Regions from separate parts of the Arthrobacter sp. KBS0703 genome, predicted to be linked through region 3. Evidence: riboswitches for the same ligand, from Rfam matches in the RefSeq annotation. Region 3 holds a riboswitch; each other region holds the start of a gene.

Region 1 (5,328 bases), 620 kb from region 3:
CTTCGATGACGTACTCGGGTGGACGGCCGACGAAACGCCGCTGCCCATGCCGCCCAACCCGCCCGGCGCGAAGTCGCCTCCCTGGCCGGGCACGGCGCCGTTGGCAAAGCCGCCCTGCGGTACGCCGCCCCGCTGTACTCCTCCCGGTGCCAGTCCGCCCTGGCCCCCGGCACCGGATGCCGCGGTCCCGTTGGCCGCAGCTGCGTTACCACTCAGGCTGTAAACGCCAGCGCCCGCCCCGGCCGCCAAGACAGTGGCCGCGCCGGCAACCACGAGTCCGCGCTTCATGGTCCAGGGCTTCGGATTGGCTGCCGCATCGCCTGGGCTGCCGGCCGGAGGCGCACCCCACCCGGCGCCCCGGCCCGGTGCGGGCTCGGGAATGGCTGCCGTGGCAGGCTCGGCCGCCTGGGCGTTCCGTCGGGCTTCGCTCTGGGGGGCTCCCTGGTGATCGCCCGTCCCTGCATGGGGAGCTGCCTGGTGCTGTCCGGACGGCTGATCGCCGGCCTGCGACCGGGCAGCCGGCGGCAGGGGCGTGGTTTCCGGAACAGGTGGGTACTGCTGTCCGCTCATTGTTATCTCCTTCAGGCGTGCGGAAGTTGTCCATTCCAGACTGGGAACCGTTCCTGTGACTGGCCTGTGCAGGGCAAGGGCCATGCCTGTGACCCGAGAAATCCCCACGCTGCGCCTTCCAGCTCGCTAGGCTTGGATTCACAGCCGGCGCACAGGAACACCAAAGCGCCGGCTAAACCCCGGAACGGAGAGTTGTCCCATGGCCACTTCGCACTCCATGACCAACAACCTTCCCCAGCTCACCCACCCGGACGGCTCACCCATCCGTGCCCTGGTGGTTGACGACGAACCCAGCCTGTCCGAACTGATGAGCATGGGCCTGCGCATGGCAGGCTGGTCGGTTGCCGTGGCCGCAGACGGCCCCGAGGCCGTCAAGCTCGCCAAGGAATTCCGCCCGGACGTCCTCGTGCTGGACGTGATGCTCCCCGGCTTCGACGGCGTAGAGCTGCTCGGCAGGATCCGCGCCTTCGCGCCGGAGGTTCCGGCGCTGTTCCTGACGGCCAAGGACGCCGTGCAGGACCGCATCGTGGGCCTCGCCGCGGGCGGGGACGACTACGTGACCAAACCCTTCAGCATGGAGGAAGTCCTGCTGCGCCTGCACCGGCTGGTGCAGCGTTCGGGCGTGGCCGCCATGGATTCCGCCGAACTGGTGGTGGGAGACCTGGTCCTGAACCTGGACACCCGGGAAGTCACCCGCGCCGGCGACGAGCTGCAGCTCACCGCGACCCAGTTCGAGCTCCTCCGGTACCTCATGGAGAACCCCAAGCGGGTCGTCAGCAAGGCCCAGATCCTGGACCGCGTATGGAACTACGACTTCGGCGGCCAGGCCAACATTGTCGAGCTGTACATCTCGTACCTGCGCAAGAAGGTGGATGCCGTGCACCCGCCCATGATCCACACGGTCCGCGGTGCGGGCTACGTCATCAAACCGGCAGACTAGGCCGTGGCAAACCTTTCCGGTGCCGTCCGGACCCAGCGCCGCAGCTGGCTGAAGCCGGGCACCTGGCATCTCCGCACCCGCCTTGTCCTCGTGGCCATGGCTCTGCTGGTGGCCATCTGCGCCGCGATCGGCCTGTTCAGCTACGCCAGCATGGACTCCTTCCTGACCCGCCAGCTCGACGAGCAGCTCACCGGGGCCGCTGACAGGGCCCGGGACTTTGGCCGTCCCCCGTTCGGCGCCTCGGGCAAGGGGCCCGATCCCCTCGAGGGCAGGGGCCAGCGGGTGGGCACCCTGGCGGCCAGGATCCAGGCCGGCGAAGTCAGCAGCGCAGGATTCCTGGCCTCCGACGCCACCCGCAAGACACTCTCGGCGGCAGACGACAAGGTCCTCCTGGGACTGCGCCGCGACGGCGTACCCGTTGACCGCACCCTGTCCACCGGTGCCTACAGGCTGGTTGCCGCCCAGACGCCCTACGGCGACGTCATGGTGACCGGGCTTCCCCTGGCCGACAAGCAGAGCACCCTGACGTCCCTTGTTGTGACCATCACGATCGTGTCGCTGGGCGGAATCGTGCTGATCGGCCTCGCCGGAACGGTGCTCATCCGCCGCACCATGAAGCCGCTGGAGCAGCTCTCGGAGGTGGCCACGCAGGTTTCGCGGCTGCCGCTGGATGCCGGTGAGGTGGCGCTCGCCGTCCGCGTCCCGCCGTCGAACGCCCATCCCGGAACTGAAGTGGGCAGCGTGGGCCACGCCCTCAACCAGATGCTGGATAACGTCTCCAACGCGCTGGAGGCGCGGCAGGAGAGCGAAATGAAGGTCCGCCAGTTCGTGGCCGACGCCTCGCACGAGCTCCGCACCCCGCTCACGGCCATCCGCGGCTACACCGAGCTGATGCGCATGACCGAGAAGTTCACGCCGGACGGCCAAAGGTCCCTGGCCCGCGTCCAAAGCCAGTCCGAGCGGATGACAACCCTGGTGGAGGACCTCCTGCTGCTCGCCCGGCTGGACGAGGGCCAGCCGCTCAAGCTCAGCGACGTGGACCTCACGCAGCTCGTGATCGAGACCGTCAGCGACGAAAAAGTCATGGCCCCGGACCGCATCTGGCACCTCGAACTACCTGAAGAGCCGGTGGTGGTCCGCGGCGACGCCTCGCAGCTGCACCAGGTGCTGGCCAACCTGCTGTCCAACGCGCGCAAGCACACCGGATCGGGAACCACCGTGGTGACCGGCGTGATGAGATCGGCCGACGGCAGCGCCGTGGTCACCGTGACGGACGACGGCGCCGGCATCCCGCCGGAGTTCGTGGACCGCGTCTTCGCACGCTTCGCCCGCGCAGACGCGTCCCGTGCGACGCCGGCGCAGGTCCTCTCGCCCGCCGGCTCCGGCGGACGGACCGCGGCGGCGGCTTCGGGAACGGCGGCCCCGGGGTCCGCTTCGGCAGAGGGAACCAGCGGCCTGGGGCTGTCCATTGTGCAGTCGATCGTGGAAGCCCACGGCGGCACCGTCGAGGTCACTTCGCGGCCCGGCCGGACCGAATTCGCCGTCCGGCTGCCGGCGCAAGGCGACGCGCCGTCGTCGTGATCTCCGTTACCCAAATGTGACTTAAGCGTTTGCCTCCTGTACCGTCGATAGGGTGTTGCTCCCGTTAGGGCAGCACTTCCGGATGGACGCCCAGCTCTGCCGCTTTCCCGGATTCCGCATGACCAGGCAGAGGCGGGGGGAACCAGAGTCCCGGGCTTTTCGCATCAGCCCTTGGGGTGAAGCCGACACGTGAATTTCCGTGCGGCCGGATGACCTCATCCGAACCCGACAGCTAACTCCGCAGGTGTTGAGAGGCAATCCACCATGTCTGAATTCAAGGTAAAAGCGCGCCCTGAAGGCGCTCCCAAGCAGTCCCGGCAGAAACTTTCCCGCCATCGCGCCGAGCCGGCAGCGCCCGCCACACACTGGGGCCGGATCACCGCCGGCATCCCGTCGTTCGGCCGCCGCGCAGCCGTAGTGACCACCGCCTGCGCCGTGCTCATCGGCGTCGGCGCGGCAAGCCAGGCAGCTGAGCAGTCCGCACCCCGGGCCAGCTCCGCAGCGGCGACAGCCACGGCGTCCCCCGCGCCGACGCTCAACTTCGACAAGACGCTCATCGCTGCCCTGCCCGCTCCGACCGCAGCCGCGCTGGCTCCGCAGTCCGTCGCCAAGCGGCGGCGCCCAAGGCCGCTCCGGCGCCCGCCGCCCCAAAGGCAGCCCCGGTGCCGGCCAAGGCTGCTGCTGCCCCGGCCGCCAAGGTTGCCCTGGCTCCCAAGCCCGCGGCCGCCGTCCCCGTGAACGACCCCGCCGGCGCGCAGGCCTATGCGGCCGCCAAGCTCGCTTCCTATGGCTGGGCCGCGGACCAGATGCAGTGCCTGCAGACCCTGTGGACCAAGGAGTCCGAGTGGCGCACCACCGCCACCAACGCGAGCAGCGGCGCCTACGGCGTAGTGCAGTCCCTGCCTGCCGAAAAGATGGCGAGCGCCGGGGCGGACTACCTCACCAACTACCGGACGCAGATCAACTGGGGCCTGGACTACGTCAAGGAACGCTACGGCTCCCCCTGCGGCGCGCTGAACTTCCACCTCGCCAACAACTGGTACTAACCCAGACTGTGAGCAACTGAGGGCGGCGCGCATTTCTGCACCGCTTTGAGGTTGACGAAGGGCCCCGGATCCGCGTGATCCGGGGCCCTTCGGCGTCTGTGCCAAGGCTTGCGGCCTGGAAAGTGGTGCAAAAATGCGGCACCCGGACGGCGGCCCGGGCCCTCCTGTGCGGCGGCCCGGAGTTCCACAGCCCGTGCACAGCTTCGACCTAAAACCCTCATATGGGACGCGGCCACAGTTGATGCATGACGCTCACAGACCAGGCCTCCGGATCCCAGCCGCACCCTCCGCTGCACCCCCAGCCGCATGCTCCCCGCCACGCCGCGCTGGCGTCCGGACACGGCCCGGCCCGCACGCTCACGAGGCACCCGCGGCGTTCACCCATCGACACCGACGCCGCGGTCCCCGTGCTCGACGTGACCATCCCGGTGTACAACGAGGAACGTGACCTGGAGGAGTGCCTGCGCCGGCTGCACGCCTACCTTCGCGGCACCTTCCCCCATTCATTCCGCATCACCGTGGCGGACAACGCCAGCACAGACGGCACGCTCAAGGCCGCCGAGCGCGTGGCCAGGGAGCTCCGTGAGGTCTCCGTGGTGCACCTCGAGGAAAAGGGCCGCGGCAACGCCCTCCGGAAGGTGTGGCTGGCTTCGCCGTCGCCCGTCCTGGCCTATATGGACGTGGACCTCTCCACCGACCTGGCCGCCCTGGGCCCCCTCCTGGCACCGCTGATCTCCGGCCACTCCGACCTCGCCATCGGCACAAGGCTGACGCGCAATTCCCGCGTGGTCCGCGGACCCAAGCGCGAGTTCATCTCCCGCAGCTACAACCTCCTGCTCCAGTCCCTGATGGGTGCGCACTTCAGCGACGCCCAGTGCGGCTTCAAGGCCATCCGTGCCGACATCGCCCAGCAGATCCTGCCCCACACGGTGGACAACGCATGGTTCTTCGATACCGAGCTCCTGGTCCTCGCCGAGAAGTGCGGCCTCCGCGTCCACGAGGTCCCGGTGGACTGGACCGACGACCCCGACTCCAGCGTGGACATTATCCAGACGGCCCTGGCCGATGTCCGCGGCATGGCCCGGCTCAGCAAGGACATGCTGTCCGGGCGCATCCCCGTGGCGGAGCTCCGGGCCGCCCTGACCCGCGGCCCCCTGCCCGCGGGTTCCCGCAGCCAGGAGCAAAGCCCGG
Region 2 (5,328 bases), 770 kb from region 3:
CGAAGTTCTTCTGCGGCGCGAAGTAGTAGACGTCCGTCTCGGCAACGTCGACGTCCAGGCCGCCGGCAGCGGACGTGGCGTCCACGAGCACCAGGGAACCGGTGTCCGCGCCGTTCACGCGCTTCACGGGGGCGGCGACGCCGGTGGAGGTCTCGTTCTGCGGCCAGGCGTAGACGTCCACTCCGGCCTCGGCCCGCGGTGCCGGGCATGTTCCCGGTTCGGACTTGATGATGGAGGATTCCGCCAGGAACGGGGCCTTGTTGGTGGCTGCGGCGAACTTGGAGCCGAACTCGCCGAAGGACAGGTGCTGCGCCTTCTCCTCCACCAGGCCGAAGCTGGCCACATCCCAGAACGCGGTCGATCCGCCCACACCGAGGACTACTTCGTAGCCATCGGGAGCGCGGAAGAAGGTGCTGAGGCCCTCACGGACCGATCCGACGAGGTTCTTGACCGGGGCCTGGCGGTGCGACGTTCCCAGGAGTGTTGTGGCGGCTGCGGACAGTGCCTCGATCTGCTCGGGCCTGACTTTGGAGGGTCCGGCGCCGAACCGTCCGTCCTTGGGCAGGAGGTTTGCTGGGATAGTGATGCTGGTGTCGCTCACAGTGGCTCCAATTTTCGGCATGGACATGCGGTTGGGCGGGGTCAATAGATGACCGGCGGGAGGCGTGGCTGCCCGCGAAGGCCCCTTTTATTCTGCCTGAGACCCGGAAATCCCGGGAAACGCACCCGTCACAGTCCAGTCATTGAGACAGGTCCGGGCACGACGGGGGATTATCCGGAGTAATTCAAAATAGGCTAAGCTTTGAATGGACGTACGGGTGGTCATGCCGGTGTTGCTCCGCCGTCGAACTGCGACCGCGGAGCAGGTTGCCGGAGCCCGCTACGGTGGGCCCGCGGTACGGTGGGACGGACACAAAGTACTGTGCTCGAGGAGCTGAGCTGAATGACGGATCTGATCGACACCACGGAGATGTATCTTCGGACCATTTTGGAGCTTGAAGAAGAGAACATCGTGGCGCTCCGGGCCCGAATCGCCGAACGGCTTCGCCACTCCGGCCCCACGGTGTCCCAGACTATCGGCAGGATGGAACGCGACGGGCTCGTGGTTGTTTCCGGCGACCGACACCTCGAACTGACCGAAACCGGCCGCAAGCGCGCCACCGAAGTCATGCGCAAGCACCGCCTTGCCGAGCGGCTCCTCGCCGATGTTATCGGCTTGGACTGGGCGTACGTCCACGACGAGGCCTGCCGCTGGGAGCACGTCATGAGCGAGCGTGTGGAGCGCAGGATCTTCGAACTGCTCAACCATCCGACGGAGTCGCCGTACGGCAATCCGATTCCCGGGCTGGCGGCGCTCGGCGGGCAGCCGTCGAACGCATTCTCGGACGGGGTCCTGAACCTCCTCGACGCCATGGCCGGCTACGGCCCGGACTCCCGCGTGACCGTCAGCAGGCTGGCGGAACCAATCCAGGTTGAACCGGAGCTGCTGGTCCAGTTGGACGAAGGTGGGATCCGTCCTGGCGCCGCGGTGTCCCTCGAGCGTGTGGGGGAGTACATCTCCGTGCGTGTCCCCGGGTTCGAAGGCGCACTGGAGCTGCCGCCCGAAGTGGCCGCCCACGTCTTCGTCCGCGTAGGCTAAACCCGCACCATGCGCGGGTTGTCTGACATCTGTTGGCAGGACGCCCTACAACTTTTGCACAGGCAAGATAACGGAATTATTACCGTGCAGCTTAATCACCTATAGTTAAAAGGCAGCGCCGATACTAAAGCGTTACCTGATCTGGAGCCGAACTCTGCCAGCGGATCAGTAGCACGAAGCACCTACTGGCAGAGGCGGGGGAACCACAAGCGGCTGTTGAAACAGCCTTGGGGTGAAGTCCGCAGCAGCAAGCCACTTTCCGCAGAAGGAATCTCCCGGGATACCCCTGCGCCGAAAAGGCTTGTCACGGCGGACCGGGTCGATGAACTCTCTGACCCGAATCCGACAGCTAACTTCGCAGGCTATCCAGAGAGGAAACGTTCTTGACCATGCAGCATGCCCGGGGCCGCCGCCGCGCGACCGGTCCCGCTTCGGAGCCGCGCCTCCCTGAAGCCTTCTCCGCGGAACGCCCCCGGGATGCGCAGCGCGAGGCTCGTCGGCGCCGGGGCCCGTTCCGCCAGGTCACGGACTTTGCCGCAGCCAGCGGGGTGGGCCAGAAAGCCGGAGTCGCCCTCGCTGCCACCGGTCTCCTGCTGACCGTCACGGTTCCCGCCACCAGCCCCGTCATGGCCCTGGGGGAGAGTTCCTCGCCCGCCTCTTTTGCCTCGCCTGCCCAGCCGGAAGTCTCCGCTGAGGCCGCGGCCAAGGTGGACTTCAGCCGCACTGCCGTGTCCACCCAGGGTGACCCCGACGGCAAACTCAAGCAGCTCCTGAGCGCTCAGTCCGCCGGCAGCATTTCCCGCGCCGCGTCCGCAGGAACCCTCGGATCACCCCTCGAAACCCTGGTCAAGTCCTCGCCCTTTGGCTACCGCGTGAGCCCCATTACGGGCGGCGTGGGAGAGTTCCACCGCGGCCAGGACTTTGCGGCCCAGTGCGGCACGTCTGTGTTCGCGGCCGCCAGCGGCACTGTCACCTTCGCGGGCTGGCACCCTTACGGTGGCGGCAACCGCGTTGTCATCAACCACGGCAACGGCCTGGAGACGACGTATAACCATCTGTCGTCATTCAGTGTCGAGGTCGGCCAGAAGGTCTCCAGGGGCGACGTCGTGGCCCTTAGCGGGACCACCGGCGCCTCCACCGGCTGCCACCTCCACTTCGAGGTGATGGTCAACGGAGACGTCGTTGACCCCACCGGCTGGCTCTGAGCCAAAGCCGATGGAGTGCTCTCTCATTCTTGTGACATGCCGTGACCTGAATGTGACATTCGCTCCGAAGTCCTGTACCGTCTAAACCGCGTCAACTTTTCCGAAGTTGACGCTCTTGAGTGGATTGCCTAACTCTGCCACCGCTCAAGGTCCGTTCGCATTACATCGTCTGGCAGAGGCGGGGGAACCAATTTTGGTCTTCGCAAGAAGACCTTGGGGTTAAGTCGCAAAGCTTCCCAGGAAGCAGAGCGGCCGGGTGACTCCCATCCGAATCCGACAGCTCACCTCGTAGGCATTGGGAGAGGCTACCTTCGTGTCTTCACGCCACAATCTTGCGCGCCACCGTGCGCAAACGGTTCGTATGAACCCGTTGGACTCCGTGTCCAAGGCAGTAAGCGTCAATGCTGGCACAGTAGGTCGCCAGGCAGCTGTCATCGCAGCTGCTTCAGGGCTCATCCTGAGCATTGGCATGCCGGCTAACGCCGCCGACGCCAACATCGGTGTCTCCGCCTCCGCGGAGTCCGGTTCCCAGACCACGCAGCTTGCCGTGACCGCCGCGCCCACCGCCACTGTCTCCTTCGAGCGTCCTGCCGTCACCACCGAGGCAGCCCCCGTCACCGAAACCCTCGCCGCGCAGTCCAGCGACGAGACCGCGGCTGCGGGGTCCATCACCGCGAAGGCTGACAAGCTGACCGACGCCGCGAAGTCCGCTGCGGCTTCGGGGCTGGCAGCCATCGCGTACACCGGGATCGGCCACCCGTACGTCTGGGGCGGCACCACTCCCAGCGGCTGGGACTGCTCCGGCTTCACCCAGTGGGTCTACGCGCAGGCCGGCATCAGCATTCCCCGCGTCAACGCGTGGAACGCCATGACGCCCACCTCAACGCCGGCTCCCGGCGACCTGGTCATGCAGAACGGCGGCGCCCACGTGGGCATCTACGTCGGCAACGGCATGATGATCAGCGCGCTGAACCCCTCGGACGGCACCATCCTGCACGCAGTGTCCGCCACGGGCACGTCCTCGTTTTACACCCTTCGCTAAGAACCCCATTCGAGACGATCCGGCATACCCCCAAGATGCCGGCGCGTCGCTAAACCACGGCCTGCTACCGCGGTCCGTGGAACACGAAAGAGAGAAATCATGACTACACGTGCGACCATTGCACGCCACCGCGCCGAGGTCACCAAGACCAACTCGCTGGCCGTCATTGCCAAGGCTGTCGGCGACAACGCCGGTGGAGTAGGCCGCCAGGCCGCAGTTATCGCTGCTGCTTCCGGACTCGTTCTGACCAGCGGCATCGCCGCCAATGCCGCGGAGACCAACGTTCAGCGGGAGTCCGCTCCGACGTCGGCCCTTGAAGTTCAGTCCGCAGCGCCGGCAACCATTTCCGCCGCTTCGAGCATCGCTATCTCCTACGAGAAGCCTGCTGTTTCCACGACGCCGGCTCCCGTCGAGGCTCCCAAGCCTGTCGTCCAGGTCCAGGAAGCGGCACCCGCGGCCGACGCGACTCCGGCAGTGGATGCCAACGCCGCCGTCACCGCCTCCACTCCGGCGGCGCCGAAGACCAAGGCCGGAAGCGGCATGGGCGCTTCGATCGCCGCTGCTGCCTACGCGCAGCTGGGTGTTTCGCAGGACTGCACCGCGCTGGCGACCAACTCCCTCGCAGCCGTGGGCATCAACTACCACGGCTGGCCGGCAGGTTACCTGTCCCTCGGCCGTACGGTCAGCGCTGCTGAAGCCCAGCCGGGCGACCTCGCATACTACGAAAACGGCGGCATGGGCATGGCCCACATCGCAGTTTACGTCGGCAACGGCCAGGCGGTGCACGGCGGCTGGAACGGCGGAACCACCGCACTGTTCAGCGTCAACGTCGGCTCCGGCCCGGTCTTCATCCGCGTCGGCGGCTAAGGCTAAAGCCCAAGGCTTCCAAAGGACCCCTGCCACTGCGGCGGGGGTCCTTTTGCGTTCCCGCCTGCCCCGTACGCTCCGACACGGGACGTCCGTCCGCGTCCCCGATTCGCTCATCTGCCCTGTCAGTGTTTACTCTTGTGGTGTCGATCCATAGCCCGGACAAGCAGAGGGCAGCCGGCCCTCGCGCCTCTGCCGGGTGCGGCCGTGAAGAGGTATGTGCATGCGCACTCTCGTTCTGAATGCTGGATATGAACCGCTGGCGGTAGTCACCTTCCGCCGGGCGCTGGTCCTTGTGCTCACCGGAAAAGCAAGCGTGGTGGCCGAAGGCGAGGATCCTGTCGTCGGGCCGCAGGACATCATGGGCCGTCCGTCCGTGATTCTCCTCAACCGCTATATCCGGCCCCGGTACAACATGATCACCGCCGTGAGCCGCCGCGGCGTCCTCCGCCGGGACGGCCACCGGTGCGCGTACTGCGGCAAGGCAGCACACACCATAGACCATGTCCACCCGAAGTCCCGGGGCGGTGCCGACTCCTGGGAAAACCTCGTCGCGGCCTGCCTCCGCTGTAACA
Region 3 (5,328 bases):
GCAAGGCGGCCACGATGGCGCCGGAAATGTTGTGCCACAGCGAGAAAACGGCGGACGGAAGCGCGGCCAGCGGCGTGAAGTGGGCGGTGGCGAGTGTGGCCGCCAGGCCTGAATTTTGCATGCCCACCTCAAATGCCAGTGCCCTGCGAGCCTTGTCGTCCAGGCGGCCCAGCTTGCCGGCCAGGTATCCGAGTCCGAGGCCGAAGCCGTTGTGGAGCACGACGGCCAGGAACACGATGCCGCCTGCTGCCACGATCTTGCCGGCACTGCCCGCCACCACTACGGCCACGATGAGGGAGATGACGACGGCGGATGCCCAGGGCAGAGCCGGAAGCGCCTTTGCGACGAGGTTCTTGAGGAACAGCCGTGCCATCAGGCCGGCAATGACGGGCAGGAGGACGGTCTTGACGATGTCCAGGACCATGGCGCCGGCGTCGATGCTCAGGAACGATCCGGCGAGGAAGAGCACCAGTACGGGCGTGACGATCGGGGCGATCAGCGTTGACACGCTCGCCACGGCCACGGACAGGGCAACATCGCCCTTGGCCAGGAAGGCCATGACGTTGGAGGCAGTGCCGGACGGCGCGCAGCCAACGAGGATCAGGCCGACGGCCAGGGCCGGCTCAAGCTGAAGAACGGTGGCGATCAGCCACCCCGCCCCGGGCATGATCACGTAGTGGGCAACGATGCCCAGGACCACAGCCCACGGCCTGCGGGCCACGGCAGCGAAGTCGGGGGGCGTCAGCGTTAGGCCCATGCAGAACATGATGATGCCCAGCAGGTACGGGACGGCGGGGCCGAGGGGCTGGAAGGCGCCGGGGAGCAGGAATCCGGCCACGCCGGCAGCCAGCACCAGCAGCGGGAACACGGTCACGGCAACACGGGCGATCTTGGCCTCTGCCGCGAGGGCCGGATTCAGTGGCTCGACGCCGGCCGCCGTGGCCAACGGAGCAGTTTCGGGGGTCTTTGTTGCCTCAAGCATTCAATAATGCTGGCACTGAACAGCCGCCCCAAACCAATTCGTGACTGATGTCAGACAAATGTGTCGGCCGCGCAGAATCAGTCGGCGGCAGACTCATCGCTGGCGCAGTGCGGGTGCGATACTGGGTTGCACTGGATCGCGATGCAGGGGGCGGAAATGATCCTAGACACGGCAACACTCCGCGTTGCCTTCAGCGTGATGGCTTTAGTCATGGGCATCCTGTTCTACTTCTCCGCGTTCCGCACCACCCGTTCCGCATACAGTGGCTGGTGGTGCGTGGCCCTGCTGCTGTTTCTCGCGGGCGCGGCAAGCTTCCTCCTGGACGGAACACCCCACCAGGTGTGGGCCAACCCGCTGGGAAACGTCCTGCTCATTGCCGGGGTGGCGAGTGTCTGGGCCGCTGCGCGTTCGCTCCGGATGCTTAAATGCAACGTCTGGCTCTCCGTCGCCGTCCCGGGCATCGCGGGCATTGCCGCAGCCCTGGACAATCCGGGATCCAATACATGGGCCGGGGGTGCTGTATTCCTGGGCTCCATGTGCCTCTTCATTGGCCTGGCTTCCCGCGAGCTGTGGCAGCTGGAGCCCGGCTACTCCCGGGTGCGGATACCAACGGCCATAGCTGCCGGAGGCGTCGCCGTCTTCTACGTGGGCCGTCTGGCGATCTTCATCGCGGAAGGTCCGGCCGGTCCGACGTTTGTCACCTACTTCGGATCCTCCGTGACCACGCTAGTCACCATGGTGTTCCTGGTGGTCGGCTCCTTCAGCATGGCCGAACTCAGCACGGAGCAGCAGACGCGGGCACTCCAGACCGTGGCCAGGGAGGACGGCCTGACCGGCCTCCTCAACCGCAGCGCGTTCATTGAGCTGGCGGCGGCTGAGATGGACCGCTGCAGGCAGCTCGACACGTCCGGAACGCTGATCCTTGCCGATCTGGACCACTTCAAGACAGTCAATGACACCTTCGGCCACGCGGCCGGCGACCTTGCCTTGCAGGCGTTCGCCGATGCCTGCAAGGAGACGGTCCGCTCCACGGACCTTGTGGGGCGATACGGCGGAGAGGAGTTCATCCTCATGATCCCGGGCGTTGGTCCGCGCCAGGCCGAGACCATCACCACGGAGATCAGCCGGCGGCTTGCCAGATATGCCATACCGGAGGTGCTCCGGATGCCCACCGTCAGCTACGGCCTCTCCAAATTCACGGCAGGGACGGAAGACCTGGACGAGCTGATCGCCGCCGCCGACGTCGCCCTGTACGAGGCAAAATCGCAGGGGCGGAACCGAACCGTCCAAGGGTGACCGGGCCACGGCCCAGGAAGCCCCTATCCGTCAGACGTGGAGAGGCGCTCCGGCGTCGTGTCGAGCAGAAGGGCCTCCAGTTCCCGGATTTGCTCGTTTGCGCGGTCCAGGAAGCGGTTGACCGTGTCGGGGTCGATGCGCCCGTCCGTGCGGGAGAGGATGATCAGCGACTTCCAGAGCAGGGACTTTCCGGTGACCGCGCTGATGAGTCCTTCGAGGGCGAGCTGACCTGTGGCTCCGTCGGGGGAGTGCAGCGGATTCAGCGGATCCAGTTTGCCGATCTGGGCGCTGATCCACGACAACGGCTTCTTGTAGGCCGGCATGTGCAGATGCATCAGGTCGGAGAACTCGTGGAGCGCTGCCTTGTCCGCGCTCACTTCCGCGGCAAGGTGGCTGAGGGTGGTGCCGTGCGGCGTGCCGTCCCAGGTTTTGGCCGCCTGTTCGAAGAGGCGCTCTCCGGCGGCTGCCGCTATCAGATGGCTGTGCAAGTACGCGGACAACGAATTGTCATCGATGGTTCCGCCGTCGATGTTGCTCTCATTCACGGTCTTTTCCTCCCGGTGGCGGGCCGTCGTAATGGCTGTTCTGTCAGCATACTGATTAGTCCGCGGCTGGTGCAGGGGGATTTGGTGCGCATCCCCGGATGCTGCGGCGGGACAGTGAAAGGGCCGGCGCTCCGCTGCCCCCAAGGCAGCGGAACACCGGCCCTCCACGCGGTGCCCTAAGAGCCCCGCTGAATGCATGTTGTGGCGCTGTTAAGCCGCGGCCCGCACGAACGTGACCGGGCCCGTGGCGGTCAGCCAGGACAGCGGGTGAACCACGGTCTGGTTGGAGCCGTTCATGCCACCGCTGAGAACATTGCCGTTGCCGACGAAGATTCCCACGTGGCCGGACTGGACCACCATGTCGCCGGGCTGGGGGGTGGAGACGACGCTTCCGTAGTTCATGAACTGCATCGGGGCGAGGTCGCCCACCGGGATCCCGGAGGCGCCCAGTGCCTTTTCAACCATGGCGGTGCAGTCTTGGGTGATGCCCAGCTGGGCGTAGGCGGACGAGACCATGGAGGCGTTGACGCTGCCGGCGGCAGCCGCAGGGGCCTTGGCCGGAGCCGCCGCGGCCTGGACGGTGATTTTCGCCGGAGCCGGAGCAGCGACGGGTGCGGCCACGGGCGCCGGAGTCTCTGCCACGGGCGGCGCCTCCACGACCGGGGCTTCCACGACGGGAGCCGGGGTGGATTTTACGATGGGGCGCTCGTAGTCAATCCGGACGCTGGAGTCCGCACTCAGCGGAGCCTGCGCCTGGCTGACAGCCTCGGGTGCCGCGGCGGGTGCGGCGGCCGGGGCCGCGTCCTGCTGTGCGGGTCCGTTGGCGGCATTCGCGGCGATGCTTCCGGTGAAGGCAAGCCCCGACGCCGCGAGGATGACGGCGGTCTGGCGTCCCAGTCCTCCGGCCGTGACGGCGCGGGAGGCCGAAACGAGCGGATTCGAGCGGGTGGCGGCTGCGCGGCGGCGGCCAAGGATACTGTCTCTTATACACATCTGAGCCTCTCCCGATGCCTGCGAGGTGAGCTGTCGGATTCGGATGGGAGACACCCGGCCGCACGTCCTGAACAGAAGCAGGAGCTGCGCGGCTTCACCCCAAGGCCCGTTCAAGCGGGCCGAAAATTGGTTTCCCCGTCTCTGCCGGACATGGTCTGCGAACGGATCCCGGGCTGCGGCAGAGTTAGGCAATCAGCGCGGGAATGCCCTCTTCGGTGAAAAGGGCACCTTTTCCACGGTACGGGAGGCTCTTCCGAATGTCACATTAAGGTAACGGCACCCTGCGGTCCCTTAGTGGCCGGCGTTGAGCTTGCCCGCGAGGCGTTCGCGCATCTGGATGCTGGCCGCATTCAGTCCGATCAGTTCGACGTCCCGGCCGTGCCTGCGGTACTTCTCTGTCACGGCGTCCAGCACAGCGATGGTGGAGGCGTCCCAAAGGTGCGAGGCGTGCAGGTCGATCACCACTCCGGCGACGTGCGGCTCCGAGTCCCGGGCGTAATCGAACTGGGTGTAGAGGTCATTCGACGACGCAAAGAACAGCTCGCCGTCCACGGTGTACGTGGCCACGGTCCGGCCGTTCAGCTCCACCTCGGTCCGTTCCACTGTGGCAAAGTGGGCAACCCGCCGGGCGAACATCGCCATCGCGGCGAGCACCCCGGCGCCGACGCCGATCGCCAGGTTGTGTGTCACCACCACGGTGGCGACGGTGATCAGCATGACGGCCGTTTCGGAGCGCGGCATCCGCTTCAGGGTTTTCGGGGCAACCGAGTGCCAGTCAAAGGTGATGGCCGAGACGAAGATCATCACGGCCACCAGCGCGGCCATCGGGATGAGGCCCACGACGTCGCCCAGCGTCACCACCAGCACCAGCAGGAACGCGCCGGCGAGGAACGTGGAAACCCGGCTCCGCGCGCCGGAGCCCTTGACGTTGATCATGGTCTGGCCGATCACCGCGCAGCCGCCCATGCCGCCCAGGAACCCCGTCACAATGTTGGCCACGCCCTGGCCCCAGGACTCGCGGGTCTTGTTGGAGCGGGTGTCCGTGATGTCGTCCACGAGCTTGGCCGTCATGAGTGATTCCAGCAGCCCCACGAGCGCCATGGACAGTGCAAACGGGGCGATGGTCTGGAACGTCTCCAGGGTCAGCGGCACGTGGGGCACGAACAGCGAGGGCAGGCTTTCGGGCAGCTGTCCCTTGTCCCGGACGGCGGGGACATTGATTCCCGCCAGGACGGCCAACAGGGTCAGCAGCACGATCGCCACCAGCGGCGACGGTACCGCCGTCGTAATCCGGGGAACGCCGACGACGATCAGCAGGCCCGCGGCCACCAGCGGATACACCGGCCACGGGACGCCGATGAGCTCAGGAAGCTGGGCCATGAATACCAGGATGGCCAGGGCGTTGACGAAGCCCACCATCACCGAACGGGGGATGAAGCGCATCAGCCGGGTGACGCCGAGGACCGCCAGGAGGATCTGGAAGACGCCAGCCAGGATCACCGCGGAAATCAG

The links. A riboswitch is a leader RNA that binds a small molecule or an ion and turns the genes downstream of it on or off. The one in region 3 is predicted to bind cyclic di-AMP.
Region 1: it holds a riboswitch for cyclic di-AMP, as region 3 does, so the genes downstream of both, B1A87_RS24055 (hypothetical protein) here and B1A87_RS17925 (hypothetical protein) in region 3, are expected to answer to the same signal.
Region 2: it holds a riboswitch for cyclic di-AMP, as region 3 does, so the genes downstream of both, B1A87_RS14355 (C40 family peptidase) here and B1A87_RS17925 (hypothetical protein) in region 3, are expected to answer to the same signal.

Annotation. Positions count from the first base shown of each region.
Region 1 covers NZ_MVDG02000001.1:3,236,864-3,242,191, forward strand. Annotated here, with positions in the region: gene B1A87_RS15005 (response regulator transcription factor) at 770-1,510, shown strand; gene B1A87_RS15010 (HAMP domain-containing sensor histidine kinase) at 1,514-3,091, shown strand; cyclic di-AMP (ydaO/yuaA leader) riboswitch at 3,187-3,350, shown strand; gene B1A87_RS24055 (hypothetical protein) at 3,356-3,829, shown strand; gene B1A87_RS24060 (hypothetical protein) at 3,826-4,137, shown strand; gene B1A87_RS15020 (bifunctional glycosyltransferase family 2/GtrA family protein) at 4,383-5,328, shown strand, end outside.
Region 2 covers NZ_MVDG02000001.1:3,090,109-3,095,436, reverse strand. Annotated here, with positions in the region: gene serC (phosphoserine transaminase) at 1-601, opposite strand, end outside; gene B1A87_RS14365 (metal-dependent transcriptional regulator) at 944-1,639, shown strand; cyclic di-AMP (ydaO/yuaA leader) riboswitch at 1,775-2,018, shown strand; gene B1A87_RS14360 (M23 family metallopeptidase) at 2,023-2,844, shown strand; cyclic di-AMP (ydaO/yuaA leader) riboswitch at 2,960-3,153, shown strand; gene B1A87_RS14355 (C40 family peptidase) at 3,206-3,886, shown strand; gene B1A87_RS14350 (NlpC/P60 family protein) at 3,986-4,753, shown strand; gene B1A87_RS14345 (HNH endonuclease) at 4,977-5,328, shown strand, end outside.
Region 3 covers NZ_MVDG02000001.1:3,857,005-3,862,332, reverse strand. Annotated here, with positions in the region: gene B1A87_RS17940 (bile acid:sodium symporter family protein) at 1-982, opposite strand, end outside; gene B1A87_RS17935 (diguanylate cyclase) at 1,139-2,278, shown strand; gene B1A87_RS17930 (hypothetical protein) at 2,302-2,823, opposite strand; gene B1A87_RS17925 (hypothetical protein) at 3,034-3,816, opposite strand; cyclic di-AMP (ydaO/yuaA leader) riboswitch at 3,818-4,017, opposite strand; gene B1A87_RS17920 (SulP family inorganic anion transporter) at 4,108-5,328, opposite strand, start outside.